Regions from separate parts of the Paenibacillus sp. Y301 genome, predicted to be linked through region 4. Evidence: predicted binding sites of a transcription regulator. Region 4 holds the regulator's gene; each other region holds the start of a gene.
What was found. The regulator LexA, encoded in region 4, represses DNA repair genes until DNA is damaged. The targets are predictions, from matches to a motif close to CGAACATATGTTCG.
Positions count from the first base shown of each region.

Region 1 (7,512 bases), on a different contig from region 4:
AATACCATGAACACCCCAATTATAGAAGTCATTCGCTATTGATTCTGTAATTCCTCGACCAGCAGCGGAATTCTCTCCATTTGCAATAATGATGTGTGGGTTATATTTCGATTTCAAAACGGGCAATATAGCTTTAAGTGCTTTTCTTCCAACTTCTCCAACAATATCTCCAATAAATAAAACGTTAATAACGATTCTCCTCCTTAAATATAAACAATATGAAAAGTGGCCCCAATGTGGCCACTTTTCATATTTACCATTATTTAGCGTATTCAACCGCACGAGTTTCTCGGATGACCGTTACTTTAATATGTCCTGGATAATCCAGTTCATTCTCAATCATCTTCGTAATATCACGTGCTAGACGGAACGATTCTGCATCATCAATCTTCTCAGGATGTACCATTACGCGAACTTCACGTCCGGCTTGAATAGCAAAGGATTTCTCCACACCTTCAAATGATTCAGCGATCGCTTCCAACTTTTCAAGACGCTTAATGTAAGTCTCCAATGTTTCTCTACGTGCTCCTGGTCTAGCAGCTGACAAGGCATCTGCTGCACCAACCAACATAGCAATGACAGATGTTGCTTCGACATCACCATGGTGTGAAGCAATACTGTTGATAACCACTGGATGTTCCTTGTATTTCTTCGCTAGTTCCACGCCAATTTCAACGTGTGACCCTTCCACTTCATGATCCAGCGCTTTACCGATGTCATGCAATAATCCGGCACGTTTAGCCAGAACGATGTCTTCTCCAAGCTCTCCTGCCATAAGTCCAGTTAAGTATGCAACTTCCATGGAGTGCTTGAGGACGTTCTGACCATAGCTTGTACGGAATTTCAAACGACCCATAATTTTAATTAGATCAGGATGTAATCCATGTACACCTACCTCGAAGGTAGCTTGTTCACCATACTCACGTATCCGTTCATCCACTTCTTTACGGGATTTCTCAACCATTTCCTCAATACGTGCAGGGTGAATTCGACCATCTGCTACTAATTTTTCTAGAGCAGTACGAGCGATTTCTCGGCGAATTGGATCAAATCCAGAAAGAATAACAGCTTCCGGCGTATCATCAATAATGAGGTCAATTCCTGTGAGAGTTTCAAGAGCACGAATATTCCGACCTTCTCGTCCGATAATCCGCCCTTTCATCTCTTCATTCGGAAGTGTTACGACAGAAACCGTAGTTTCTGCGACGTGATCGGCTGCACAGCGTTGAATAGCCAATGTAATAATTTCACGTGACTTCTTATCTGCTTCTTCTTTCGCTTGCTGCTCAATGTCTTTAATCATTTGTGCAGTTTCATGACGAACTTCTTGTTCTACATTAGTCAAAATAATGCTCTTAGCATCTTCTGTAGTCAAATTCGAAATTCGTTCTAATTCTGTTACTTGGCTCTTATAAATCGTATCAATTTGTTGCTGGGTTTCTTCAATTCGTTTCTCTTTGTTCGCCACTTGTTCTTCTTTACGTTCTAACGCTTCCAATTTTTTATCCAGCGACTCTTCTTTTTGCAACAATCTACGTTCTTGCCGTTGAATTTCATTACGGCGTTCACGAGTGTCCTTTTCAGCCTCGGACCGAATTCTATGGACTTCATCCTTAGCTTCTAGTACCGTTTCTTTCTTCACTGCTTCTGCTTCCTTCTTCGCGCTCTCCACGATATGAACGGCAGCTTCTTCAGCACTGGAAATCTTAGCTTCTGCAATAGATTTGCGAATAAAATAACCGGCGAACCCAAAGATCACGGCTACGAAGAGAACGATCAAGACCCAAATCACGGTATCCATCCTGTTCACCTCCTCGTTTGTTCCTCCAAGGAATCCTTGGAATTTTTCTACAGTTGTCATTCAATTACTACACATCATACTCAATCGCTTATCAACACTGATCATTTGTACATATTCACATGCACTGTCCGCCAACTACTGACGATAAATTCATTGATATGAATTAGCTCAATAAAATCTTTCATAAGAAAGAACCTCTTTTGGAAGGAAAAAGATTCTCTATACGATTATAGATTCTCTTACATTTTAGTATTTGTGAAAAGATATTGTCAAGGGAATCACTCTTAATCCCATGTATTCTTATTTATTCAAACTCAAAATGATCATCATCTACATCCTCAATTTCCTCTTCTTGTATCACTTGATTTAAAACTCGTCTAACGTGCTCGCCAGAGAAACCGCGTCTCATAAGGTATGAACCCGTCTTTCTTTTCTTATCTAATGTTTCACCTTTGGCATGACTCCACTTTTTTCTTCCTAAAATAAGTGCACTCTCATATTCTTGATCAGAGCTGACTCCATCAAGTGCTTCCGTAATTAGCGTTTTATCTATACCTTTTTGTCTTAGTTCCTGCCTAACCCATGCTTTTCCCTTGCGTTGGCTTGTAATTCGCTGTTCTACCCACTGTTGGGCATACATTGCATCATTTACTAAACCCTCACGACTTAAACGTGCTAACACATCCTCTATGACTTCCTGTGACGTCTCCTTCTGCTTCAGTCTAATCTCTATCTCTTTACTCGTTCGTGACTTTCTCTCTAAATACTTAAGTGCCTGAACATATCCCTGTTGCTTCTCATCAACCAGTATAATTTCTTCTAGCTCCTTTTTCCAAAAGGAATTTCCTGTGATCATCCTATATTTAATCATGACATCCTCATGAATCGACAGTACATATTGTCCAAAAGATATAAGATATCGATATTTCTGCTTGGGTTCGCGTTCCACCTTTGTAATGATCAATTCTTGATCATCGGGGAACAAGGAAACAGCGTTCTCCTCTTGTAGATCGTCATTCCATTCTTCCATTGATTACATCTCCTCACTTTCCCTCAGAGAAATTATAAACAAGACAAAGGGCACCCTATGTATTCCACATATGGGTGCCCTACCAAATCAGAGTACAATTATTTAGAATCTATTCCATTTCTAGCAGTTCTTGTTCTTCCAACTCTTCTTCTTTTTTCTCTGATGCAGTAGGAGGAACGACAGCATTAGTTAAATTGCTAGCTTCACGAATTTTCTTCTCAATAACATCAGAAATCTCAGGATGATCCTTCAAGAATTGTTTCGCATTCTCACGACCTTGACCTAAACGCTCGCCTTCGTATGAAAACCACGCACCGCTCTTGTTTACGATGTCCATATCCGTACCAATATCAATGATGCCTCCTTCTTTCGAAATCCCAAGACCGTACATCATATCGATATCAGCTTGTTTAAACGGAGGCGCTACTTTATTCTTCACCACTTTAATTTTCGTACGGTTACCTATAATGTCGTTACCGTTCTTAATACTTTCTACTCTACGCACATCTAAGCGAATCGTGGAGTAGAACTTCAAAGCCCGTCCACCTGGAGTAGTCTCAGGATTACCGAACATCACACCAATCTTCTCACGAAGCTGATTAATGAAGATCGCCGTTGTTCCCGATTTATTAATAACGCCTGAAAGTTTACGCAAAGCTTGAGACATCAGACGGGCTTGTAAACCCATGTGAGAATCTCCCATCTCGCCTTCAATCTCTGCCTTTGGTACCAACGCAGCAACAGAGTCAATGACAATAATATCCACCGCTCCACTCCGTACAAGAGCTTCAGCAATCTCAAGTGCTTGTTCACCTGTATCCGGTTGAGATAGAAGCAATTCATCGATATTAACACCCAAATTGCTGGCATATTTAGGATCCAACGCATGTTCCGCATCAATAAATGCCGCTGTTCCACCAACTTTTTGAGCCTCAGCAATCGCATGTAAAGCTACAGTCGTCTTACCTGATGACTCTGGGCCGTATACTTCAATAATACGACCTTTTGGAAAACCACCCACGCCAAGTGCAATATCCAATGCCAAAGATCCACTGGAAACAACCTCTACCTGCATGTGTGTTGATTCACCTAACTTCATAATAGAACCCTTACCGAATTGTTTCTCTATTTGACGAAGCGCTACATCCAGCGCTGCACTACGATCTGACAATAGACTCACATCCTTCAATATTTATAATATAATGATACCTTGTTTTAAGACGTTTGCCAAGCATTTTTCGAACATACATTCGTTTTTTTGAGTCATCTATTCCCCTTCCCCTTTTTGTTACGGGTCTTTAGGATAGAAAAAGAACCGTAGCAAAATATCTGTTTTGCTACGGTTCTTCCGTATAATTTACAGTATACTACTATCTATATTAATCATTCAACTATCTTGTTGTAGCTTATCATTTTGCATTAGAGCACGCCACAGACGATACAACAAGCTTTTAACTGTACGGAGCCGAATAGTCTCTCGGTTACCTTTTAAATCAAGTTCAAAAACCTCTGTTTTCTTACCACGCTGTGAAATGGCAATATATACCATGCCAACGGGTTTACGCTCAGAATATGCTGGACCAGCAACCCCTGTAACAGACAATCCAAAATCTGTATCCGTAATCATTCTAACTTGCTCGGCAAGGACTTGTGCAACTTCTGCGCTTACTGCTCCTGGAGCTTCATCTCCTTCAAGAAGGTCATGAGGCACGTTTAGTAGCTTTTCTTTCATCGCATTGGAGTAACACACGATTCCACCAAGAAAAATAGTAGCACTACCAGGAACCGATGTAATTCTCTCCATCAATAGACCTCCAGTACAGCTTTCCGCTGCACTTACAGTTAATCCCAGATCAGTCATCAGATCTACAATAGTCTTCTCAATGGGAACATCTTCAGAAGCATACAAGTATTCCGGAAGTAACGACTGAATTTGTTTTTCCAATTTGTTAAGCTTAACCATCGCATCCTTTTCACTAGGAGCTTTTGTAGAAATCCGAACGGTTACTTCACCCTCTTTTGCATAAGGAGCTATGGTAGGATCATTCTGATTCTGGATTAAGTCTAATAGTCGATCCTCAAGAAGGGATTCTCCAATACCCGCAAACTTTAACATCGTTGAATAGATCGGAGTTTCATTCGTTAGAGCATGTTGCAAGAGCCAAGGCTTGGCCTGTTCATGGAACATAGGGGCCATCTCTTTTGGTGGTCCAGGTAGAATGATATAGTGCTTGCCTTCATGTGAAAGTGCATTTCCTACTGCAAGACCTGTTACATTCTCGAGAGGTGTACTTCCTTCAATGATTAATGCTTGTCTTCGGTTATTCTCTGTCATAGGTACTTGACGATTGGCAAAGAACTTAGCTACATGATCCATAGACAAACGGTCAATATGTAATTTCCGTCCCAATAGGGCGGCCAGAGCATCCTTAGTTAGATCGTCTTGTGTAGGACCAATACCACCTGTTAATACAATAATATCTGCACGCTCACTTGCTAATTGAATGGATTCCTGGAGCCTTGTTAGATTGTCACCCACGACCGTTTGGAAATAAACATCGATTCCAATGGCCGCCAACTCTACGGATAAGAATTGCGCATTGGTATTCACAATCTGTCCTAACAGTAATTCTGTTCCTACCGCAATGATTTCTGCCTTCATATCTAAGAACCTCCACTTCACACTTCAATAAGTTCCACAAAAACAGCCTACATCGTAGAATCATAAATGCCGTACTTTAAGAAAAGACAATAGGAAAAAATCCCTACTGCCCCAATTTCAGATATGAATGATTCCAATGTTAACTGTTAGACATATTCAATAATGTCTTATTCTTAACAAAATAATCAATTCCAGAATACAACGTGATCAAACCAGCAGCCCAAGTAGCTATAATATCAAATGGAACATCGATAAACTCGAATGGAAAGTTGTTAATCAGCATAGCAATGATCGCTACAATCTGAATAACCGTTTTGACTTTACCCCATGCACTAGCGGCGACTACCTTCCCATCCAGCAATGCAATCTGACGAAGTCCAGTAACAGCGAATTCACGACTAATAATGATAATGGCGATCCAACTGTCGCATTTCCCCATCTCAACTAATGAAATAAGAATAGCTGCTACCAGCAACTTATCTGCCAGAGGATCTAGCAGTTTGCCCAGATTGGTTACCATATTATTCTTTCGAGCAAGATAACCATCAATACCATCCGTACTGGCTGCAATAATGAAAATAATTACTGCGATCAGTTGGTTATAAGGCAATTGATAAGAATGCCATACGATCGGGTCCGGATAAAAGTTAAAGTCAACCATTAAAAACACCATCATAACAGGAATTAGAAGTATTCTAGCTACCGTAATACGATTGGGTAAATTCACAGGATAACCTCCCTGTCTTCAGTCTTTGAATCCGCCAAACGTATCTTGCAACTAAATGTCAAATTCTCGAGTCTCTCTGTCATTATCCATGCTCCCCCAATGATATAACCCAATATTCCTTAATTTATCTTTACAAGTATAATATATGGGTTATACAGTGTCAAAAAGGCATGAACCCACATTGCTGATCTATTATTTTATATAAGCATTTACAAGAGCTACTACCATGTCTTGATCCTAATACATCTTTACTTTACGTTTGTAAACTGAAGATCCAACGAAAGATCTGCTTTACGTAACAGCTGCATAATGGCTTGCAAATCATTTTTACTCTTACCCGTAACGCGAATTTGATCCCCTTGAATCTGACTCTTCACTTTTAATTTGGAATCACGAATCAACACATTTATCTTCTTAGCATTATCCTGATCAATTCCTTGTTTCAACGTTAATTTCTGACGAACAGTTCCCAACGAAGCCGGTTCGATTTTTCCGTACTCCACATTCTTCAGTGTTAATCCTCGTTTCACCATTTTGGATTGAAGGATATCAATAACTGCATTTAGTTTAAATTCATCATCGGAGATAATTACAAGTGTATCTTTGTCCAATTTCAGGCTACTCTTACTCCCTTTAAAATCGAACCTTGTTTCAATCTCTTTCTCCGCTTGGGTAAGGGCATTGTTCATTTCTTGCAAATCAAATTTGGATACAATATCAAAAGAATTTTCCGAGCTCATCATCCCACGTCCTCTCTATCAACTTACCAGTCATAATATATATGATTCTTCAAATGAAGTCTATATCCAACAAAAAAGGCACTCCTTGAGAAAACGCCTCAACAGGAACACCTTTTTTGTGAAGCATCCACGTTATCGGGTACGAGAAGGTTGCCGAAACATATCCAAAATCCCTAGATATATATGTGCAATACCAAAGCCTAAAATACCGTAACCCCATGCACCAGGAGTAAGATAGTAGCCAAGAAGACTCACTATAATTCCTAATCCCGTTACAATCCAACTTACTGTCATTTCAAGCACCTCACTTTACGGAAAATGAAAGACTCAAGATCTTGTGAATCTAGTCATATCATTCCCTATAAAGTAACTACTTATTCCTTATTCTCCTGTATCTACGTCTGGTTCTGTTGAACTAGGCGTATCTGTGCTCGTAGAATCAGAACCAGTACTTACATCAGATTTAGAAGTATCTCGTTCCAGAAGAATTCTTGATGTTGTCTTTCCATCCGTTACAACTTGACCTGCAACAGAAATTTCAGTCGCAGGAGA
Region 1 is NZ_JCAIUL010000005.1:139,479-146,990, forward strand. It holds gene AC1D69_RS10940 (TIGR00282 family metallophosphoesterase) at 1-189, opposite strand, end outside; gene rny (ribonuclease Y) at 260-1,801, opposite strand; gene AC1D69_RS10950 (regulatory protein RecX) at 2,106-2,831, opposite strand; gene recA (recombinase RecA) at 2,941-4,002, opposite strand; gene AC1D69_RS10960 (competence/damage-inducible protein A) at 4,219-5,493, opposite strand; gene pgsA (CDP-diacylglycerol--glycerol-3-phosphate 3-phosphatidyltransferase) at 5,633-6,220, opposite strand; gene AC1D69_RS10970 (YajQ family cyclic di-GMP-binding protein) at 6,469-6,960, opposite strand; gene AC1D69_RS10975 (hypothetical protein) at 7,093-7,254, opposite strand; gene AC1D69_RS10980 (helix-turn-helix domain-containing protein) at 7,342-7,512, opposite strand, start outside.
Region 1: the regulator LexA is predicted to act here: its motif matches at 4,071-4,084, upstream of recA (recombinase RecA).

Region 2 (7,512 bases), on a different contig from region 4:
TTTGATCGTCAAGACCTAGATCCGCATAGTTGGCGGAAAAGTTGGATGCATCGCCTTGTGTATACTTGAGCACGAATGCCGCTTCAGCTGCAAAAATATCCGGAGCATCTTTCCCACCAGCAGCCAGAGCCTGGTCAAGCGCAGGTTGATAAGCTCCATCGGTAGTTGCGACAACCGTAGTTTTGAACTCTACGTTTGCGTCAGGATGGGTTTCCATATACTTTTTAGTCATGTTCGGAATCTCGTCCGTGAAACTCCAAAGATTGACGGTCACTTTCTCGCCATTCCCTTTTGCTGGAGTCTCAGTTGCATTGGTTGTTGTTGCTGGACTTGTGCTTGGGCTAGCTGAGTTTGAGTTTGAATTTGAGTTTCCGCCACATGCTGCAAGCGCAGATGACATTACGAGCAATGTAGAGACCCCTACTAAAACACGCTTCATACTTTTCATACTTTGCCTCCCCTTTTTATTGTTTCTTCGGCTTTTTGTAACCGCATACACAATTATAATCCCAAGCTCCTTTGGATATAAGGAACCTATCTTTGGGGAAACTTCCACTATTTTTTGATTTCGTTCCGTGAAAAGCATAAAAAAAGACACCAAAGGTTTTCTTCCTTGGCATCGTCTCCATTTATCTAATAGATTAGTGAACATTTGCGGGAACTTGTCGGTCGCAGTATTTACTTTCGTATCTAGGATAATATCCTACGAATCATTACTGAATCAGGCCTTCAATTCCGTTTCTCATCGATCGGTACCGCCCCGGACTCATTCCTTCGTACTCCTTAAATAGTTTGTTAAAATATTTGACGGCCTGATAACCTGTGCGACTTGCAATTTCTGCTATGGGCAGATTTGTTTTCAGCAACATTTCCTTCGCTTTCTGTAGTTTTCTACGGGCGACGTATTCGCTGAAATTCATCTGACACTGCTCTTTGAAAAGTGCGCTGAAATAACTCCCATTGAGATGTACATGCCCGGCGATTTCCTGCAGACTGATTGGTTCCATTATGTGCATTTCTATATAGTCCATCGCTTGGCGAATCGGATCACTTAGTGCGGCTTCTTCGTCCCTTACGGCCATCAATTGCGGATCTGCCATCTTCTGCATGAAGACGATGTGTTCCCGTTCTTCTCCTGCTTTCAGGGCATTCTCCACAGATTCGATCAGCTTCTCCGGGCTGGCCGGCTTGAGCAGATAGTCCACTACAGACAATTGAAGCGCTTGCTGAGCATACTCGAACAGGGCATGTCCAGAGATAATAATAACGGATGGCTGACGCTGAATTCTCTTCTCCCTCATCTGGGTAACTAGAGCAAGCCCGCTGATTTCAGGCATGCGGATGTCCGTTATCATGAGTTCCACGGGAGTCTCCTCCAGAATTTGCATAGCAGCTAACCCATTACTGGCCGTAAGGATCTCATATTGACCTGCTGCCCATACCCCAAGTATTTTCTTCATTCCTTCTCTCGAACGCGGTTCATCGTCAACAATAAGAATCGTTCGACTCCTCATAACTCTCTACCTCCTTGGACAGGAATTTGGATGCTTATCCGAGTGCCTTGGCCCTTCCAGCTATCAATAGCCATTACCGCACGCTGCTCGTTCTTTCCCGAGAAAAATAGTTGAAGCCTCTTCTTCACATTGGCGAGTCCGAGACCAGAATCTTTAGAAGAGGACACCTTCCCGCTGTCTAGCTCTTCTAATAGGGAACGTAGCTTTTCCTCGTCCATTCCCCCACCGTCGTCTTCCACCATAATAATGATCCGTTCCCCTTCACGAGTGACCGTCACCCTGACCAAGCCGGGTTCAATCTTACTCTCAACTCCATGCAAAATAGCATTCTCCACGAGCGGTTGCAGCAATAGTCGAGGTAACTCAACATCTGTAAATTCGGGCGGAGCCTCGATTTCCCATTCCAAGCGGTCTCCAAATCGCATCTTCATGATGGATAAATATCGACTCACATGCTCCAATTCGTCGCGAAGCTTCACCCATCCCTCTTTACTTGACCCCGTAATGGTATATCGGAATAAATCAGACATGGCCACAACATATCCTGCCAGTTGGACTTCATCCTTTTCCAATAACGACCAGTGTAGAACATCCAGAGAATTAAACAAAAAATGCGGATTAATTTGAGCTTGAAGTGCCTTTAGCTCCGTATGGCTCCGGGCTACCTCTTTCTCATAAACTAACTGAATCAGTTCGTTGATGTTATCGACCATTTGGTTATAGGAATAATTCAGTTCCTGAATTTCCATGGTGAACGACATGTTCTCGATGGGTTTCAGAATGCCGAGACGGGTCTCTCTCATGGCTTTGATCAACTTGAACACAGGCCGTGTGATGAGGGTAGACAAGAAAAAGGAGAGCAAGGCGAACAGCAAAGAACCCATGATAGCTGATACAACCATAGTCATCCGCAAGACCGGTATACCTTGGGTGATAACGTTAACTGGCGTTAAGATGAGTAGCGTCCATCCAGTGACAGAAGAACGTTGTTTGACGACGATAAAAGAGTTCTTATCGATGGTAGCGACCTGATGGTTAGCCCCCTCCACCAGTACGGCCGCTGTCTTTTGCGAAATGCTGTCATCATTGGACGTGATGAGCTTACCGTCGGAACCTATGAGCAAGACCGTTTCCGTCTCCGCTTCCGTCTCCCCCTCTCCAGACAACGAGCCTTTCAGAGCGAACTTGTTGCGGTCTGTACGGATGAGCAAATACCCACCTGTCGCGAAATTTCGATCAATGATGCTGATTTGTCGAATCGCCAAAACCGATGTGGTATCCAACGGATCGATGCCGAACCATATGAGCCCACCTTTATTCTCCGTTGCCTGCTTAATCCAAGCCTCAGGCACCTTATCTCTCAGGTTGCTGCCGTCAAGAGGGTATAACCTTGCCCCGTCCTTCTTGTACAACTCCACAGACTTGATGCCGTCGGTATACATTTGGACTAGATTAATAATGGTTGGCAACGCCTGCCGTTCCGTAAAGGTCGCGCTCTGACCCTCTATATCACGTAAAAGCAGTTGCTGGATATAATCATTGGTCGATACTAACGTCGTCAGAGAATTGATCTGTTCGAGAATACCTTCCAGGCGGCCGTTGGCCTGAACCGCAGTTTGCTGAATATGCTTCTCCGCGTTGTTCTTGAGCATCGTCGAGACTGAATGAAATGTTATCCCCCCGACAAATGTCAGAATGATGAGCATAACAGCAAGAAAACCAAGCAACATCTGATTCCGCAGCTTATTTAACTTTAACCACAATAGCATTCGCCGCACATAGCCTCTTCCTCTCCACGTCATGAGATCATAGAATAATCTCACTCGTATCTGAATAAGTAAGGGCTTACAACCCTTTCTGTCATAATATAACATGTTTATTAATTATCCGCTAAGAGAATTGTAGAACAATGCCTGACCACCAATCCGTGCACTACTACAATTACAGATAGATCAATCGCAACCTTTTTTACGCTCCATATATTGAGAAAAACTCTTTCCTAAATGGAAAGAGCTCCGATTTTCATAATTGATGAGAATATTTCTTTAAATACGGCTTTAATATACTTTATCACCATTAAAAATAGAGTTTTTGACAATAACATAATCTACGTGACGAATGGAGTCTACAGTAGTTCCACCAGCATACGAAATAGAAGATTGAAGATCTTGTTCCATTTCAGTTAGCGTATCCTGTAAGGAGCCTTTATGCTCAACGTACATTTTCTTACCTTCTACGTTCTTCTTTTCACCTTTTTGATATTCAGAAGCAGAGCCAAAATATTCTTTAACAAACTTTCCATCTTTTTCGATAGTTTCGCCTGGTGATTCTTCATGTCCGGCAAAAAGAGAGCCAATCATGACCATCGATGCACCGAAACGGATTGATTTGGCTATATCACCGTGTGTTCGTATTCCACCATCAGCAATAATCGGTTTACTTGCTGCCTTTGCACACCCACGAAGTGCTGCCAACTGCCAGCCTCCAGTCCCGAATCCTGTTTTAATTTTTGTGATACATACTTTACCTGGTCCAATCCCAACTTTTGTCGCATCAGCACCGGCATTCTCAAGTTCCCGCACAGATTCAGGAGTACCCACATTACCAGCAATGACAAAGCTCTTCGGTAGGTTTTTTTTAATATGCTGAATCATATTAATGACAGCATTTGAATGACCATGTGCAATGTCGATCGTTATGAATTCAGGTGTAAGCCCTGCCTTTACAAGCTCTTCAATGAATTGATATTCTTCTTCTTTCACTCCAACACTAATTGAAGCGTAGAAACCTTTTGCCTGCATATCCTCTACAAATGACAGCCGCTTTTCTGGCTCAAAACGATGCATAATATAAAAATACTTATTTGCAGCAAGATAAAGGGCTATCTTTTCATCAATGATTGTTTGCATATTGGCTGGCACAACAGGAAGTTTAAATTGATGGCCTCCTAATGTCACAGTTGTATCACACTCAGAACGGCTGTTAACCACACATTTAGCAGGTATTAACTGAATATCTTCATAATCAAATACTTTTTCCATGATATACACTCCTTAAAGAAAGATTATTAGTCATTTTGGCTAAAGCAACAAAAAAAAGGATCCTAACTATAAATGGGTAGAGTAATCTCACCCATTCGTAGTTAGGATTATTAGGCTCCTAGTAGAGACTCTTAGACCATATTCTAAGAATATACGAATGCTGTTAAATAATTAATTTTTAAACACAAGTTTGATTATAAACGAACTTTTATTACATGTAAATGTTTATTATTCGGGTTTAGATCGATAATTAAAATGAATTTGAACAATATCATCAAAAAAATCCCTTTTTCATAAAATGGGAGGGCTAAATGAAATCAATATATATTTTCCGTTTTTTCAGCCGATACACTCTTTAGATTCAGATTAACTCACTTCCAAAAAATACACTTGCATAACGAACTCATGTTCGGTGTATAATAAAACAAGAATATACGTTCCCATTGTGGTGGTGTTGAAATATGCATGTTAATCCAAGTATAGAAACAGAAGAAGATATTCAAATTATCAAGGAATATACCCTGCTCCCTGTATTGCTCGATATGTTAGCAAGGGATATTGACCATTTAACGATCTATAAAGACAAAATTGTATATAACTATGTTATCTGTCATCTGAGAGATGTTGAGCAATCCATCTACCCTCGATTACAGAACCTTAGGAACCAAATGAAACAGCGACATATTAGCATCTTGAATACAGACATGAATACACTCGGCATTGAGGTTGAATATAAAGTTCGTGGTTATATCCATCATTTCAATATGTTGAGAAGTCTAATAAAGGCAGAAGTATTCACCATGCTTATGAGTTTACGTGGAGGCGGTTAATATGAGCGATCAACGTGAACGGGTTATTTTCCTGGCAGATTGCCAAAGTTTCTACGCTAGTGTAGAGAAAGTCGAACATCCTCAATACAAGAACAGACCTGTGGCTGTAGCCGGTGATCCCGCGCGTCGCTCAGGTATTATTCTAGCTGCCTGTCCTATAGCCAAGAGCTTCGGAGTCACGACAGCAGAACGATTAGGTGAAGCCCTGAACAAGTGCCCTGATCTTGTCGTCATGCGTCCACGGATGCAGCATTATATCGATGTTTCACTTATGATCACTCAAATTTATAAGGAGTATACCGACCTCGTAGAGATATTCTCTATCGATGAGCAGTTTCTGGATGTCACCGGAAGTCTAGGTATCTTCGGGGATCCTGTCAGAATAGCCCAATCGTTACAACAGAAGGTTCTTAAACAAACGGGGGTGAACATACGGGTAGGCATTAGCTCTAACAAAATACTGTCCAAAATCGCAACTGACATATGGGCAAAAAAGAACGAGAGTGGCATTTTCACCTTACCTAAATCAGACATTGAAACGTTATTATGGTCACAGCCTATAAACAAAATGTTCGGAGTTGGATCTCGCATGACTTCCCACTTCTTACGTCTCGGAATGCATACCATTGGGGATATTGCAAGAACACCTTTACCCCGCTTAAAAGAGAGATTTCGAGCGCGCTTCGGCAAACAAAGTGATATTCATGCCGAGGTCATGTGGCGAACGGCTAATGGTCTAGATGACTCCCCTGTGACACCCGGTACTTTTAATACAGCACCCAAATCAGTCGGTCATATGATTACTTTACCTACAGACTATGCCGAATCGGATGATGTGAATACGATACTTCTAGAACTCACAGAAGAAGTCTGTCGCGATTGTCGACGTAAAGGCTATATGGGTTCCGTCATTTCAGTAAGTTGCACGTGTAGCCCTTATGAAGATCCTACAGGATTCTCTCGGCAAATGAAGATGCTTGATCCAACCAATAACACGAACGTCGTCTACGAAGCTGCCAAAACACTCTTTTATCAGTATTGGAATACACTTCCTGTTCGTCGCATTGGGATTACCCTTAGTAACTTTGCATCTGACCAGGAATATCAATTGACTCTATTTGAAGACCAGATCAAGTTACGCGCCTTAGATAAAGTGACCGATACGATAAAAGATCGTTATGGCAGTGCAGCTATTATAAGAGCCTCATCACTAACAGCTTCAGGCCAGGTATTTGAAAGAAGTCATAAAATTGGAGGTCATTATAAATGAGTAAAAAACTAGAAGGCAACGGATTATGGGAATCCAGTCGTATGATGCTTCCTCAACATAAAGAACAATCGTTAGCCATGTCCATTCAGAATGACACTACTCCCCAATCTAAAGAACCCCTTACAAAAAAGGAAATGGAGATGATGCGTGAATACGTCCTTCTTCCTGTCACACTCCACATTATTGAGAAAAAAATCCTTGAAGTAGAAATCTCCCCTCAAATGCTTAAGTTATTGTACTCCACAGCGGCCAAAGTACTAGCCAACCATATCCGAAAGGATATGCAACAATCTAAAAAGAATCTATTCGAACGAAATATTCGCATATTTGAAGACACCAAGAATGATTCCGAACTCACCTATCGCTATACTTGTCGCGGATTAGAGGATCGATTTACGATGACTAAAGACTATATGCGAGCTGAGGTCAGCGTTAGAATTGGACGTTATGTGAGAAAGCTAGCTACAGATATGAAAGAGACCGCCATGTCACATTGATTCAAGCGTAACTTATGCTCAGTGATGCCGCGTAGCTGTATGGGAGTCTAATATTAAAAAAAGAACCCTCTCGGGTTTGGTATCCACGAGGGTTCTTCAACGATCTAAGTACTATTGAACTACCGAAACATGCTCCACAGCTTAATAAGATGGAACGTATTATTGGGATCAATACGTTGACTCATGATAAAGCGGACAATTTGTTCTTCTTCAGCAGGAGTGAGCTTCTCCTTTACAAGGCTCGCTGTTGTTTTCACTAACTTCTGTACCTTAGGACCACTCTGTAAATCCTGCTTAGTGACACCATCAATTAGGTCTTTGACACGCTCTTTTGTCGTTGGATTCTTCATTTTAAGTTTA
Region 2 is NZ_JCAIUL010000001.1:298,044-305,555, reverse strand. It holds gene AC1D69_RS01445 (ABC transporter substrate-binding protein) at 1-448, opposite strand, end outside; gene AC1D69_RS01440 (response regulator transcription factor) at 714-1,514, opposite strand; gene AC1D69_RS01435 (sensor histidine kinase) at 1,511-3,283, opposite strand; gene guaC (GMP reductase) at 3,572-4,555, opposite strand; purine riboswitch at 4,634-4,732, opposite strand; gene AC1D69_RS01425 (YhjD family protein) at 5,017-5,385, shown strand; gene AC1D69_RS01420 (DNA polymerase IV) at 5,387-6,655, shown strand; gene AC1D69_RS01415 (YhjD family protein) at 6,652-7,152, shown strand; gene AC1D69_RS01410 (stage VI sporulation protein F) at 7,272-7,512, opposite strand, start outside.
Region 2: the regulator LexA is predicted to act here: its motif matches at 4,954-4,967, upstream of AC1D69_RS01425 (YhjD family protein).

Region 3 (7,512 bases), on a different contig from region 4:
GCGCTACGTGAGATTGAAGAGGAGACTGGCATCCTAGGAAAGGTTGTTTCTCCTGTAGATATTATTGCATATACGTATCAGAATCCTGTTCATGGTGAAGTGAATAAGGAAGTTCATTATTATCTTGTGGAAGCCAAAGGTGGTTATTTGAAACCACAACTAGAGGAGATTAATGAAGTGTCTTGGTATGATTCCCAAGAAGCTTGGAATCGGCAGCAGAAGGATGGATATCGTAACAATGATGCTATACTAAGGAAGGCTCTTTTGTTACTGGGTAAACATGTGTAATTGAGAATGCTAACCTTTAGATAATTTATGATCTATTCTTCTCCATATTGGAAGGTAACATAAAGGAAGTGCAATAAGCGAGCATAGAATGTTGAATATCGTCTGAGAATGGGCAATTTGACTGCCGAAGTCACTGGATAACCACGCGGAAGCTTGATGCAATTGTTGAATAAAGGGCATGAATAAAACGGCTCCCCCAACATTCAGTACAACATGAGTCCAAGCAACAAATTTGCCTGCAGTCGTACTACCTGCTGCAGCAATGACGGCTGTAACGCATGTACCTATATTAGAACCAAGGACGATAGCGATGCCAACCTCTACTGGAAGGGCTCCAGAACTAGCCAATCCCATGGCTAGACCTATGACGGCTGCACTGCTATGTATGAGTGCAGTTAGGCATGCTCCAGCAGCTATTCCCCAGAGAACATTGTGAGAGGCACGTTCGATGAACCAACCAAAGACGCCGTAGGTATCGAGTGTGGGTCCTATGGATTGCATAACACGAATACCGAACATCACCAGTGCAAATCCAGCTACAGCGAGCGAGATGAATTGTATAGGTTCGAATAGGTGTCTGAACCGACGAAGTCTCCATATATTACGATCATTTATGATGACAGCTATAGCCCATATCGTGAGAGATAACAGTAACAATGGTGCAGCAATCTGTCCTAGCTGTAATCCAATTAATTCTGTCGTCAGACAAGTGCCTATGTTACTACCGAGAATAATGCCAAGTGTTCTAGCGTAAGTCAGTAGACCCGCGTTAACAAGCCCCATGGTAAGGACGGTAACGGCTGTACTACTCTGTAGAATGGCCGTAATGATCGTACTGAATCCCATACCTTTGAGAGGGGATGACGTGGCTTTTCTTAGAAAAGAGGTCAAGAATGGCCCTGCCCAGCGTGCAAGAGCGATCTCCATGACTTTCATACCGAACAAAAAAATGGCAAGCCCATATATTATGGGGATGAGAATGGATTGAAACATGGATTGATTCTCCTTTAGTTCTTGTCCTATACATTTATTTATATGTTCATGGCAGGACAGCCATGACAAACATGACAACATGACAGAACCTGTGGCGACAAATCGTATGCGTGCAGGTATATATTAGGGAGTGAAGTATAGTGGCATCCGTTATTCTACATCGTAGTCAAAAGAAAAGATTAGAGCAGGGGCAACCTTGGGTATACAAAAGTGAAATTGCAACCGTTGAAGGTCAACCTGAGAATGGCCAACTGGTAAGTATTCTTAATCATCAGAGACGATATCTTGGGACAGGTTATTATAATCCTGCTTCACAAATCACTGTAAGAGTTGTTTCCTACAATCCAATGGAGTCTATGGACCAAGCCTTTTTTGTAGAACGTTTCTCGAATGCATTACAGCATCGCGAACGTTTCATCAAGGGTGAGACGGCCTATCGTCTAGTCTATGGGGAGGCAGATTTCCTACCGGGTCTAATCGTAGATCGCTTCGGAGATATACTCGTTATTCAATTATTAACGTTGGGTATGGATTTGTGCCGTAATGACATTGTAGCTGCATTGGTACAAGTCATGCAGCCACAGGGCATATATGAACGTAGCGATGTGTCTGTACGTGAGTTAGAAGGAATGGAACAAGTAAAAGGCCCAGTGTATGGGGAATGTCCACGTTATGTAACGGTCCGTGAGAATGGACTCCACATTCGAGTGGATATTGAAGAAGGGCAGAAGACAGGGTACTTCTTCGATCAACGTGAGAATCGTGCTTCGATTGAGCCTTTAATGACAGGTTGGGGTGGAAGAAGTGGCATCACCTTGCAGGATGTTGATCAAGATGGGATCACGCAACAATTACCTGTGAATAAGAGCGGTGGTGTCGTTACATTCCCATACTGGGATGGAGCGACGGTGCTTGAATGTTTCTCACATACGGGAAGTTTCACACTGCATGCTTGCAAATATGGCGCTAAGAAAGTAACCTGTCTGGATATTTCTCAGCATGCTATTGAGAGTGCACAGGAGAATGTGGAATTAAACGGATTCACGGATCGAGTAGAATTTGTTGTGGATGATGCCTTTCAATATCTCCGCACACAAGTTAAAGGTGTCGAAGAACGGGAGAAACGATCCAATACAGGTACAGGCAAGAATAAGATAGATACCTCTAAACCTATGACCCCCGGCGTGGGCCGAACATGGGATGTGGTTATTCTGGATCCACCAGCCTTTGCAAAGTCGAAGAGTGCCGTTAAAGGTGCTTGTCGCGGGTATAAAGATATCAACCTTCACGGAATGAAACTTGTAAACGAAGGTGGATTCCTAGTTACAGCAAGCTGTTCATATCATATGCGTCCGGATTTATTCCTTGAGACTATCCAAGAGGCAGCAATGGATGCGGGCAAGATTCTTCGTTTAATTGAATGGCGTGCCGCAGGTAAAGATCATCCACAGATCCTAGGCGTGGATGAAGGACATTATCTCAAATTCGCAATCTTTGAAGTACGTAGTAAATAATACCAATCCTATAAGCTGTCCATCTAGGATCAAGTGATTTATGGAAACTAGACGGATGTCCTATCCATAGCAGGTCAAGGAGACATTTCCTTGACCTGCTATTTGGTATATCTATTCTGTTGTGGTAGTTATGTTCTCCTCTTTTATCTATCCATAGGTGTGAATTTATACCAAACATACGTTCCTTCAAATATGGGTTATGTTATAATGAGAAATAACTATTTTGATAGAATTTAATCGGCTTTAATTTATATATGAAGGAGGTATCCCATGTCGGTTCATTTCCTCTTAGGACGTTCGGGAAGCGGTAAAACCACGAATATAATGCAGGAAATCTCTACTCGACTGAGTAAAGATCCTCACGGTAAACCTATTATTCTACTTGTGCCTGAACAGGGCTCATTTCAAGCTGAACACGCTTTGGTAACATCAGGTCCTGTGAAGGGGATTGCACGAGCACAAGTACTTAGTTTTCAGCGACTAGCCTATCGGGTTATGCAAGAGACAGGCGGATCAGCTCGCGTGGGGATTAGTGAAGATGGTAAAAAAATGTTACTCTACAAAATCATTCAGAGACGGAAAGAAGAGTTAACATTATTTGGTCCATCGGGTGATCAAATGGGTTTCGTTGGAAGACTCAGTCAACTCTATACGGAGATGAAACGGTATTGTATAGATGCTACGCACGTTGAAGAACAACTATCACGAATGCAAACCAATGGATCGGGGACGCCTATTCTACGTGATAAATTAGGAGATATTCTCACGCTGTATCGCGATTTTGAGCAAGAGTTATCTCCTCTATATATGGATAATGAAGATCATTTAATGACATTAGCAGAAGCAATACCTAACTCCTCTTATGTGAAGAATGCAGATATCTGGATTGATGGTTTTCATGGATTTACACCCCAAGAATTTATTGTGTTGCAACAATTTATGCTGTGTGCTTCTTCGGTAACCATAGTACTTACGCTTGATAAAGCTTATGAACAGGGGATGGTACCCCATGAGTTGGATTTATTTCATCCATCTGCGACTACCTATGTGAAGTTAAAAGGAATGGCGACGGAATTAGGCGTAGACACCACCAATACCATTCTGACACCGGACGTTCTTCCAAGATTTGAAGATAGTCCAGAACTAGCCCATATGGAAAAGGGATTCGATCGCAGAATCCCTTGGCATCCTGAATCTGTGGAGAAGATGAGTAATCTTGGTCAACAGGGAGTCTCTATTCATGCAGCTGTTAATCGACGGTCAGAAGTGGAGGGTGCACTTCGTGAAATGCTTCGTCTGGTGCGTGAGGAAGGGGCTAGATTTAGAGATATCGCTATTTTTGTAAGACAATTAGGAGATTACGAACCCATTCTAGGCCCGTTATGTCGCGATTATGGCGTTCCTTTTTTCCTAGATCAGAAGCGAAGCGAGTTACATCATCCTTTAGTAGAATTTATTCGGTCTTCCCTTGATATTGTGAGTCGTCGATGGAGATACGAAGATGTATTTCGCTGTATCAAGACAGACTTACTGCTTCCTGTAGATGGTTCACTAGATCGTATAGATATGGACCGATTAGAGAACTACGTATTAGCTTGTGGTATTCAAGGATACCGTTGGACGGAGGGGCGTCCATGGCGAGCGATTCCTAGTCTTTCACTTGAAAGTGATGGCGTGGACCGACAGAAGAATGGTGAACAGCTACTTGAATTAATGGAACGCTGCCGTGCTGCGGTTACGGGTCCTTTGCTTTCTTTTGAGAAGAGATTAAAGGCAGGAAAGACAGCTCGTGATCTGTGTACAGCCGTTTATCTTCTTTTGGAGGATGCGGGTGTTCCACAAAAGTTAGATGCTCTTAGCCATGAGGCATTAGAATCAGGTCAACCTGAAGCAGCAAGAGAACATCGTCAACTATGGGGTGCTACGCTAGATTTATTAGATCAGATTGTGGAATTAATGGGTGATGAGAATATTGGTGTTGAACTATTTACAGGGATATTAGACACGGGCTTAACGGAGATGAAGTTATCTTTAGTTCCGCCATCTATTGATCAAATATTAATAGGAAATATGGATCGTACGCGTACAAGTGGTGTGAAGTATACCTTCCTACTTGGGTTCAATGACGGTGTAGTGCCCGCTGTTATTCAGGAAGATGGTGTATTAACGGAACAAGAGCGGACTTTATTAACAGACATAGGGATGGAGCTTGCCCCAAGTATTTCACGGAAATTACTAGATGAGAGATTTCTGATCTACAATGCGCTAACTTCAGCGAGCAAACATGTTTGGATTTCCTATGCATTGGCTGATGCGGAAGGGAAACTTCTCTTACCTTCGGAAGTGATTCGGCATGTTAAGAAAATGTATCCATTACTGGAGGAAGACATACTCTCTGGACAGCCATTAATAGAACAATCTCTTCGAGAGCAACAAAGCTTCGTTAGTAATCCACAGCAGACGTTGAGTCATCTCATTGTTCAGTTACGAAAATGGAAGAATGGTATTGAAATTCCTGATTTCTGGTGGGGCATTTATAACTGGTACTTACAACAAGCAGAGTGGCGTGAAGCACTATTTATGCTGCTTCGTTCTTTGTTCTATGTCAATGATACACTGCCGCTAGAAACAGATACGAGCCGCAAGCTTTATGGTACAAAAGTACGTACGAGTGTATCGCGGATGGAGAAATTTGTTGCTTGTCCTTTCTCCCACTTTGCATCGCATGGCTTAAAGTTAAAGGAACGTCAGATGTATCGATTAAAGGCACCTGATATCGGCCAATTATTCCACTCTGCGCTAAGTGACATGGCTACACAATTACAGAACCGTAGCGTTAGCTGGGGTAGCCTTACACCTGATGAATGTCGTCATGAGGCGAGTATTGCTGTGGATCGGTTAACCCCTCTTTTACAGGGTGAAATTCTACTTAGCTCTAAGCGTTATGCTTATATTTCTAGGAAATTAAAAAACATTGTAGGGAGAGCCTCGATCATTCTCGGTGAGCATGCCCGTCGAGGCAACTTTGAACCTATTGGTCTCGAACTTGATTTTGGACCAGGAAAGACCTTACCTCCGCTTATCTTTCCACTACCGAATGGCTCAGTGATGGAAGTAGTTGGACGTATAGACCGTGTAGATATGGCGCAAGGCGCGCAAGGAATCATGCTGAGGGTTATTGACTATAAGTCCAGTCAGAATGATCTGAAGCTACATGAGGTGTACTATGGATTGTCACTTCAGTTATTAACTTATTTGGATGTCTTGTTGACGTATTCTGAAGAGTGGCTGGGCCGAACGGCTATTCCTGCTGGAACACTATATTTCCATGTGCATGATCCCTTGTTGCAATCTGCCAATGGCATGAGTGCTGAGCAAGCGGCAGATGAACTTCTTAAACGTTTCAAAATGAAGGGCCTTCTGCTCTCAGATCGTGAAGTCATTGCACAGATGGACACATCTCTGGATAAAGGGCATTCAGCCATACTTCCTGTTGCTGTGAAATCGGATGGTAGCTTCTACAGTAGTGCAGCGGTCGCAACTTCAGAACAATGGGATAGCCTATTATCTTCGGTACGTAGCAATATTGTGAATATTGGAACCCGAATTACAGAAGGCGATGTTAAGATTGAGCCTTATCGAATTCAACATGAGACAGCATGCACGTTCTGTTCTTATAAGTCAGTCTGTCAATTTGATGAGAATATTGAAGGTAACCACTATCATTTGATGGGTAAACCAAACAAGGTACAAGTATGGGACATGTTGCAAAAGACACAAGGAGGAGATACACCGTGATCGGATTAGTTAAGCCGGAAGGCAGTATGTGGAGTGATGATCAGTGGAAGGCGATTTCGCTCAGCGGTGATCATATTCTTGTAGCAGCTGCAGCAGGTTCAGGAAAAACAGCCGTGTTGGTAGAACGAATCATTCGTAAAATTATGAATGAGGAGCAAGGATTTAGTGTTGATCGTTTACTTGTGGCCACATTTACGAAGGCAGCAGCGGCTGAGATGCGTCAGCGGATTCGTGAGGCATTGGATAAGGAGTTAGAGAAGGAACCTGATAATGCACATTTACGTCGACAGCTTGCTTTATTAGGAAAAGCATCCATTACAACACTTCACTCCTTTTGTTTAGAAGTGATTCGTCGTTACTATCAATGGATTCCATTGGATCCGGGATTCCGTATTCTGAATGAGAATGAAGCTGAATTGTTGCGTCAGGAAATTCTGGAGGAATTATTTGAAGAGAAGTATGGGGAATCAGAAGATGGCGGAATCTTTCTACGTCTGGCGGATTGGTTCAGTGGTGAACGTAGTGATGATGCGCTGTATCTTCTTGTGCAGAAACTGTACGACTTCTCACGAAGTCACTCATGGCCAGATGCTTGGTTGCGTAAGATGGCGTCAAACTTCGCTGTTACTGATCCAGCAGAACTTGATGATAGTCCGTGGGTAAAGAGTATTGTTAAGGATGCTAAACTATCTATGGCTGGCGCAGCTGGACTGTTACATCAAGCTATCTCTATTGCCATGTTGCCGGGTGGGCCATCGCCCTATGTAGATAATTTACGAGATGATTTGGAAATGGTTGAATCCCTTAGAGAATGTCTCGAGGATTTCCCGTGGAATGCTCTATACGATGCCTTCCAGACGGTTTCTTTTGGTAAATTGAAAAGTTGTCGTAAAGATGAGACTGATTCTGATTTACAGGA
Region 3 is NZ_JCAIUL010000001.1:58,190-65,701, forward strand. It holds gene AC1D69_RS00290 (NUDIX hydrolase) at 1-288, shown strand, start outside; gene AC1D69_RS00295 (Na/Pi cotransporter family protein) at 298-1,281, opposite strand; gene AC1D69_RS00300 (class I SAM-dependent rRNA methyltransferase) at 1,422-2,795, shown strand; gene addB (helicase-exonuclease AddAB subunit AddB) at 3,066-6,593, shown strand; gene addA (helicase-exonuclease AddAB subunit AddA) at 6,620-7,512, shown strand, end outside.
Region 3: the regulator LexA is predicted to act here: its motif matches at 2,967-2,980, upstream of addB (helicase-exonuclease AddAB subunit AddB).

Region 4 (7,512 bases):
GGTGCTGAAGCAGCTCTTGTTAGACCTCATTTTGCCTCAGGGACACATACCATATCTACGGCCCTTTTTGGAGTGTTGCGCCCTGGAGATGAATTATTTTATATTACGGGTCGTCCCTATGATACGCTTCATAAGGTGATAGGTTCCGTTGGCGATGGCTCTGGTTCACTATTAGATTTCGGGATTACTTATCGAGAAGCAGCCCTACTAGAGGATGGAAATGTGGATTGGGAGGCTGTTGAGAACGGGATTACATCAGCGACCAAAGTCATAGGAATACAACGTTCGAGAGGTTATGATTGGCGATCATCATTCACAGTGGAACAGATTGGTGAAATGATTCGACGTGTAAAAGCGATTAAACCAGAGGTTATCGTATTCGTAGATAACTGCTACGGTGAATTTACAGAAGTGATCGAACCTACCAATGTAGGTGCTGATCTTATGGCAGGTTCTTTAATAAAGAATCCTGGAGGTGGCATCGCAGAGACAGGTGGTTATATCTGTGGGAAGAAAGACTACGTTGAATTAGCATCTTATCGTCTGACAGCACCCGGAATCGGTGGAGAAGTAGGTGCAATGTTAGGAACAACTAGAGGAATCTACCAGGGACTATTCCTTGCTCCTACGCTTGTAGGACAAGCTGTTAAAGGTAGTATTTTTGCATCTGCTATGTTTGAAAAAGTTGGATTTATTACGAAGCCTGCTTGGTATGAGAAGCGCACGGACCTTATTCAAGCCATATCCTTCACAGGACCAGAGCATCTAATTGCCTTTGTACAAGGGATTCAACAAGCATCAGCAGTGGATAGTCATGTCGTTCCTGAACCATGGGACATGCCGGGATATGAACATCCAGTCATCATGGCAGCAGGTACCTTTATTCAAGGAGGTAGTCTTGAATTATCAGCGGATGCGCCCATACGAGATCCGTACATAGGTTATATGCAGGGTGGGTTAACCTATTCGCATGTTAAGTACGGTGTCCTTAAGGCGATTCAAACCATGATAGATAGAAAATTATTGTGAGTTTATCTAACATACCCTTGACACAACATATCATGAATTGTACAATGATAGATATTAGATCATTGGAAGGTTGATGAGTCATGGGTGATGAAATTCGTAGAAATATGGCTTTATTCCCGATTGGTATCGTAATGAAGTTAACAGATCTATCGGCAAGGCAGATTCGTTATTATGAACAACATCATTTGATTGTTCCTGCACGTACGGCTGGGAATCAACGATTGTTTTCTTTTAACGATGTGGAAAGATTGCTTGAGATTAAGGCCCTTATTGAGAAGGGTGTTAATATTGCTGGTATTAAGCAGGTCATGAACCCTGTGACGAAGGAATCTGAAGAAGCAACAGTCATTACACCAGATACTGAAGTTAAACGTAGGGAATTATCGGATTCACAGCTTCACCGTTTACTGAAACAGCAACTTGTAGCTGGTAAAAGACCGGGGCAAGTGTCTTTAATTCAAGGAGAATTGTCTCGGTTTTTTAATAAATAAATTAAGTGAGTAAGTATTTCCAGAAGAGAAAGGGAGAGGTTCTGTGAGTTATTCAAAAGAAGATATCCTAAACATGGCAAAAGAAGAGAATGTACGGTTCGTTCGCTTACAATTTACCGATTTGCTAGGAACGATTAAGAACGTAGAAATCCCTGTGAGCCAATTGAAGAAAGCCGTAGATAACAAAATGATGTTTGACGGTTCTTCTATTGAAGGTTATGTACGTATCGAAGAATCAGACATGTATTTGTATCCTGATCTTGACACATGGGTTGTATTTCCATGGGTAGCAGAAGATCGTATCGCGCGTTTGATTTGTGATATTTACATGCCAGACGGAACACCATTTGCTGGAGATCCACGTGGTATTTTGAAACGCAATTTGAAGGAAGCTGAAGAAATGGGCTATACATCCATGATGGTTGGTCCAGAACCTGAATTCTTCTTATTCAAAACAGATGCGAATGGTAATCCAACGACTGAATTGAATGACCAAGGTGGATACTTTGACCTTGCCCCTATGGATCTTGGTGAGAACTGTCGTCGTGAGATTGTTCTAACACTTGAAGAAATGGGATTTGAAGTTGAAGCTTCTCATCACGAAGTAGCTCCAGGTCAACATGAGATTGACTTTAAATATGAAGATGCTATCAAAGCGGCTGACCAAATACAAACGTTCAAATTGGTTGTTAAAACCATTGCTCGTGAGCATGGACTTCATGCAACCTTTATGCCTAAGCCTCTATATGGAGTGAATGGTTCAGGTATGCACTGTCACCAATCTCTCTTTAATGGTAATGAGAATGCGTTCTATGATGAAAGTGATGAATTAGGATTGAGCAAAACAGCTCGCCACTATATGGCTGGTGTTCTGAAGCATGCTCGTGCTTTTGCAGCGATCACTAATCCAACAGTCAACTCTTATAAACGTCTAGTACCTGGTTATGAAGCTCCTTGTTATGTAGCTTGGTCTGGTAGTAACCGTAGCCCAATGATTCGTATTCCTGCATCACGCGGACTAAGCACACGTGTGGAAGTACGTAATCCGGATCCTGCTGCTAATCCATACCTCGCACTTGCAGTTATGCTCAAAGCGGGTCTTGATGGAATCAAACGTGAACTTAAATTACCAGCGCCTATCGACCGTAACATCTATGTGATGTCGGAAGAAGAACGCATTGAAGAGGGTATTCCAAGTCTACCTTCAGATTTGAAGGAAGCATTGAATGAACTTATTCGTAGCGAAGTTATCACTTCAGCTCTTGGTGATCATGCTCTAGCTTATTTCTATGAGCTTAAAGAAATTGAGTGGGATATGTTTAGAACACAAGTTCACCAATGGGAACGCGATCAATATATGACGTTGTACTAGGTATTCTAAACCCTTGACGCTCTAAGCGTTGGGGGTTTTTCTTTTTGTGGGTATTTACTCATTTTGGAGCTATCGTCTTTGATTGCCCACAAAATGCCCACAAACTTTTAGATTTTTCAGGTTCGGTTTTTAGATGCTAGATAGGGAGGGAATGTCGCCACGCAGACGTATATATTTTTTAGAGTAGACTAAGCAAGTAGTGATAAAACCAATAAGAATTATGGGAAACCATATGATACTCCAAGTAGAGGGAAGTACGTTCTTAAAGTAAGGACGCACTTCGTTATAACATGATGGCTTATAAAGGATTTAATGTAGTGTACATATAATTACGGGGAATTGACTATATTTATATCATTATTTTCAATCTTTAAATCTCAATCTTTAATTACAAGTTCCAGCAATCCTGCAAATACATAAGCTTGGTTTCTTGAGATGGTACAACCCTTCAAATCATCCAGGTTAATACTTAATGAATTGAACTCACAGGTACTGAAGTCAATTCCTCCGTGTTTTGCACCCGAGAATTGAGATTGATCGATATCTGATTTCACAAAATTCACATTGCTAAAAGTAGAGTAACAATAGTCCGTGCTAGAGAATGAGCATTCATCAATGTTAACTTGTTTCATATTCGCAAACCTGAAATTTGCAAGTTCCCCCATACAGGTATGAAAAACAACATTTCGAAGTGTGGTCTCCGATAAATTTAATCCGATCATCTTACAGTTTCGAAATTCTGTTCTGTGGATGCTTGAGTTGCTGAAATCAGCATTAGAAAGATCACATTTATCGAATATCACATCGGTAAGCTCCAGATTAGAAAAATTAGAATTCGAAAAATTTACATTGGTGAAGAGAACTTCATCAAAAGTAACACGATCCAACTCAATATTGTCCATGAGGCAATCTTGATATCTACCTCGTTCAATGCATTCTCCATTGTGAATATCCGCTGCTAAAGCTGAGTTGTCTGGTAAATCCAACGGAATCTTGGGAGACTCTATCTTGACGGCTGGCTTCTTAGCTTTCATATGGGTTCCACCTCGATCTTAACAACAACACTCATATGTTGATACCTCCTGATTTTTTTCCCGACATTTACATAGAAAAGGACACAGCAGCAAGGTAGCAACCGTATCCTTTTCAAACGTCATTATGAAATGATTATAATAATAGCTTAATGAATGTCGCGGAAGAGTCCAACGACCTTACCGAGGATCGTGACATGATTTAAACGTAAAGCCTCGTAAGTTGGATTCTCGGGTTGGAGTCTGATATGATCCTTTTCTTTATAAAAGGTCTTGACCGTAGCTTCATCTTCCTCTGTCATCGCAACAACGATATCTCCGTTATCAGCCGTCTGTTGTTGACGAACGATTACAAAGTCTCCATCATGGATGCCTGCTTCAATCATACTATCTCCCATAACAGATAACATAAATACCTTCTCATCACCCACAAAATGTTGGGGTAGAGGGAAATAATCTTCGATATTCTCTGTCGCAGTAATAGGTACACCAGCAGTTACCTTACCGACAATAGGAACACGAGATACACTCTGGGTGAACATATGTGAATTCTCAGAGTCGTCTTGTCCTAAAATTTCAATCGCTCTTGGTTTCGTTGGGTCTCTTCGAATGAGGCCTTTCTTCTCTAGACGGTCTAGATGACCATGAACCGTTGAACTGGAAGCAAGTCCTACTGCTTCACCGATTTCCCGCACGGATGGCGGATATCCCTTAGTACGTACTTCGTTACGTATGAATTCTAATATAGCTTGTTGTCGGCTAGATATCTTCGACATATTGTACCCACCTCATTAAAGTGACTTTCGGGAAATTATAACATAGAACTTCCGTTCGCACAAACGTAGGTTCTAAATAATAGGGAACACCTGTTCTAAAATGTCTTGAACAAAACAAGTGTTCGTGTTATAGTTATTTCAAAGACAAGAACGAATGTTTGGGGGATGATGTTAATATGTTAAGATACAGTACTTACGAGAGTATTTATAAGGTGAATAGTGAATCACAAGTGCAAACACATACATACACATGGAGTGATAGAGTAAAGGGTTTGATCTCACAACAATTGATGAAGAAGATAATTTGTTTAATGCTATTATTTATAGTAGGCTGTACAGGTATGGTAAGTGTATTTGCTAATTCCACGAGTGAACTGCGGGAAGAGAAGCGTCTAATTATTCAACCAGGAGATACTCTTTGGGAGATTGCTCTGAATGAGAAACCTTCTAATATGGATACCCGAGTATATATTAAAGAAATAAGACATTTAAACGGATTATCTAACGGTGTAATAAGGGCTGGAGAGATACTGTCGTTACCACAATACTGAATTATTACTTACAATAGAGCTTGGTAAGGAGGAATCCTTGACAAGCTCTTTTTATCATGGCAAAGTTAGTACTGTTAGTCATGATTGGAGGAAGGTTTATGGATATAGACAACTTGGTACAACGTATTAATGAACTTGCCCAAAAGCACAAAACAGTTGGGTTAACAGAGGATGAATTGCAAGAACGTGCGAGTCTTCGCGAGAACTATCTTCAGAACATTCGGAGAAATTTCCGACAACAATTGGATTCTATTGAAATTGTTGATGAACCATCAAGTTCTGAACAAAAAGGTAATAAGTAAAGCTACATTATAAGGGGGACTAACGCATGGCTCGTTCGTGGGAGAGAATGGTAGAGAAGAATAAGAAAGAGCTTAATATGAAACGTAAGAAACAAGGACAATCGAGTATATCAACGACTGGATCCGTAGTAAGTGGAGATCGCTTTAAAGGACGTAAAATTATTTTTCCATTCGTATTAATTATGTTAGCCGTATTATATGGACTTCTTACATGGGCTTCGAGCACACTTCCCGAGCAAGAACAACAACAGACTAACGCTTTAATGAATTGGTTTGTAGTGGTTGCTTATATCGCGTTAGGTGTCATTTTGTATCTGAAACGTCCATATTTACTTGTCAATAAAGATAATCTACAAACACCTAAATTAAACAGAGTTCGAAGTGTACCGGCATCTGATATTACTAAGATTAAAGTTGCCAAAGGTTCGGTAGTGATTGAACAAAAGGGTAAAGGTGGGAACTGGGTATTTACACGTCTCCTTAACCGCTATGATGTTAATGCTATGGGAGAACGTTTGGAACAATTTGCAAAGGTCAACAATATACCTTTCGAAAAGTAATAGGCAAGGGAGAGAAGTAGAGAGATGTCGATAAATGCTGTTATATTCGATTTAGATGATACCTTGTTATGGGATGAACGCAGTGTGATGGAATCTTTTGAAGCTACATGTAACAAAGCTGCTGAAGCTACTGGAGTCGATCCTATCCAATTAGAAGAAGCTGTTAGAAGCGAAGCGCGAACACTATATGAGTCGTATGAGACATATTCTTTTACAACCAAGATTGGTATAAATCCTTTTGAAGGTCTGTGGGGGAACTTTACGGGTGGAGAACAGACTGAATTTCGTCAATTAGAAAAGTTAGTTCCTCTGTATCGGAAAGAATCTTGGAGACTTGGTCTGTTGAAACTTGGTATCGATGATGAGAGTTTAGCAAAAGAACTATCTGATCAGTTCGCAGCGGAACGACGTTCCCGGCCACATGTATATGAGGAAACGTTTAAAGTGCTAGATGAATTACGCGGAAAAGTGAAATTGCTCTTATTAACAAATGGATGTCCAGCATTACAACAGGAGAAGTTAGACGGCGTTCCAGAACTTGCTCCTTATTTCGATGAGATCATCATCTCAGGAAATTTCGGACAAGGTAAACCGGATGTATCTATCTTTAATCATGCACTCTCTATTTTAGGTGTTAGTAAGGATCAAGTCCTTATGGTTGGGGATAAATTAACGACTGATATTCGTGGGGGTCTAGCTGCTGGGATTCAGACGGTATGGATTAATCGAACTGGAAAAATTTCTGATCCTGAAATCACTCCGAATTTCGAAATTGACCATTTATCTCAACTGCATCAGATTATCACTCAATTCTCTTAAAAGATCTTAATTAGCCTATTCTCTGTTTAGACAGAAGAAGGGGCTTTTTTTGAATATAAGAAAGGTTATTACGTATGACAAATGTCACAATATTGTGAATAAATCACTCGTTCTAAACTAGTTTGGGCTTTATAATACTGTTATGTGACTTATAGTGTATGTTCAAATTCATATTTATCTGCGGCTGTAACAAGAAAGGTAGGGGAAAACATGAGAAGAACATTAGCGGGGCTGGGTTTATTTATGCTACTTCTATTAGTAGTTGTTGGATGCAGTAATCATAATACCAATCATGCGGGGATGGATATGGAGAGCAATGGATCATTTTCTCTCGTGAACGTAGAACTAAACATTCAACCTAATCAAGTTAAAGTGAATGAGAAAGTTGTGATTGAGGCTGTAGTGACCCAGGATAATAAGAAAGTAACGGATGCAGATAAAGTCATCATTGAGATTGTGCCTACGGCTACCAACGGGAAACCTGTTGAAATACCAGCAAATCATGTAGGGGAAGGGAAGTATACGGTTGAGACAAGTTTTGTACAAGCTGATACATATAGCATCACGTCTCATGTGACGGT
Region 4 is NZ_JCAIUL010000009.1:147,121-154,632, reverse strand. It holds gene AC1D69_RS16655 (methionine gamma-lyase family protein) at 1-1,029, shown strand, start outside; gene AC1D69_RS16650 (MerR family transcriptional regulator) at 1,110-1,520, shown strand; gene glnA (type I glutamate--ammonia ligase) at 1,564-2,892, shown strand; gene AC1D69_RS16640 (pentapeptide repeat-containing protein) at 3,270-3,926, opposite strand; gene lexA (transcriptional repressor LexA) at 4,073-4,699, opposite strand; gene AC1D69_RS16630 (LysM peptidoglycan-binding domain-containing protein) at 4,990-5,250, shown strand; gene AC1D69_RS16625 (DUF896 domain-containing protein) at 5,349-5,552, shown strand; gene AC1D69_RS16620 (hypothetical protein) at 5,579-6,112, shown strand; gene AC1D69_RS16615 (HAD family hydrolase) at 6,137-6,931, shown strand; gene AC1D69_RS16610 (FixH family protein) at 7,142-7,512, shown strand, end outside.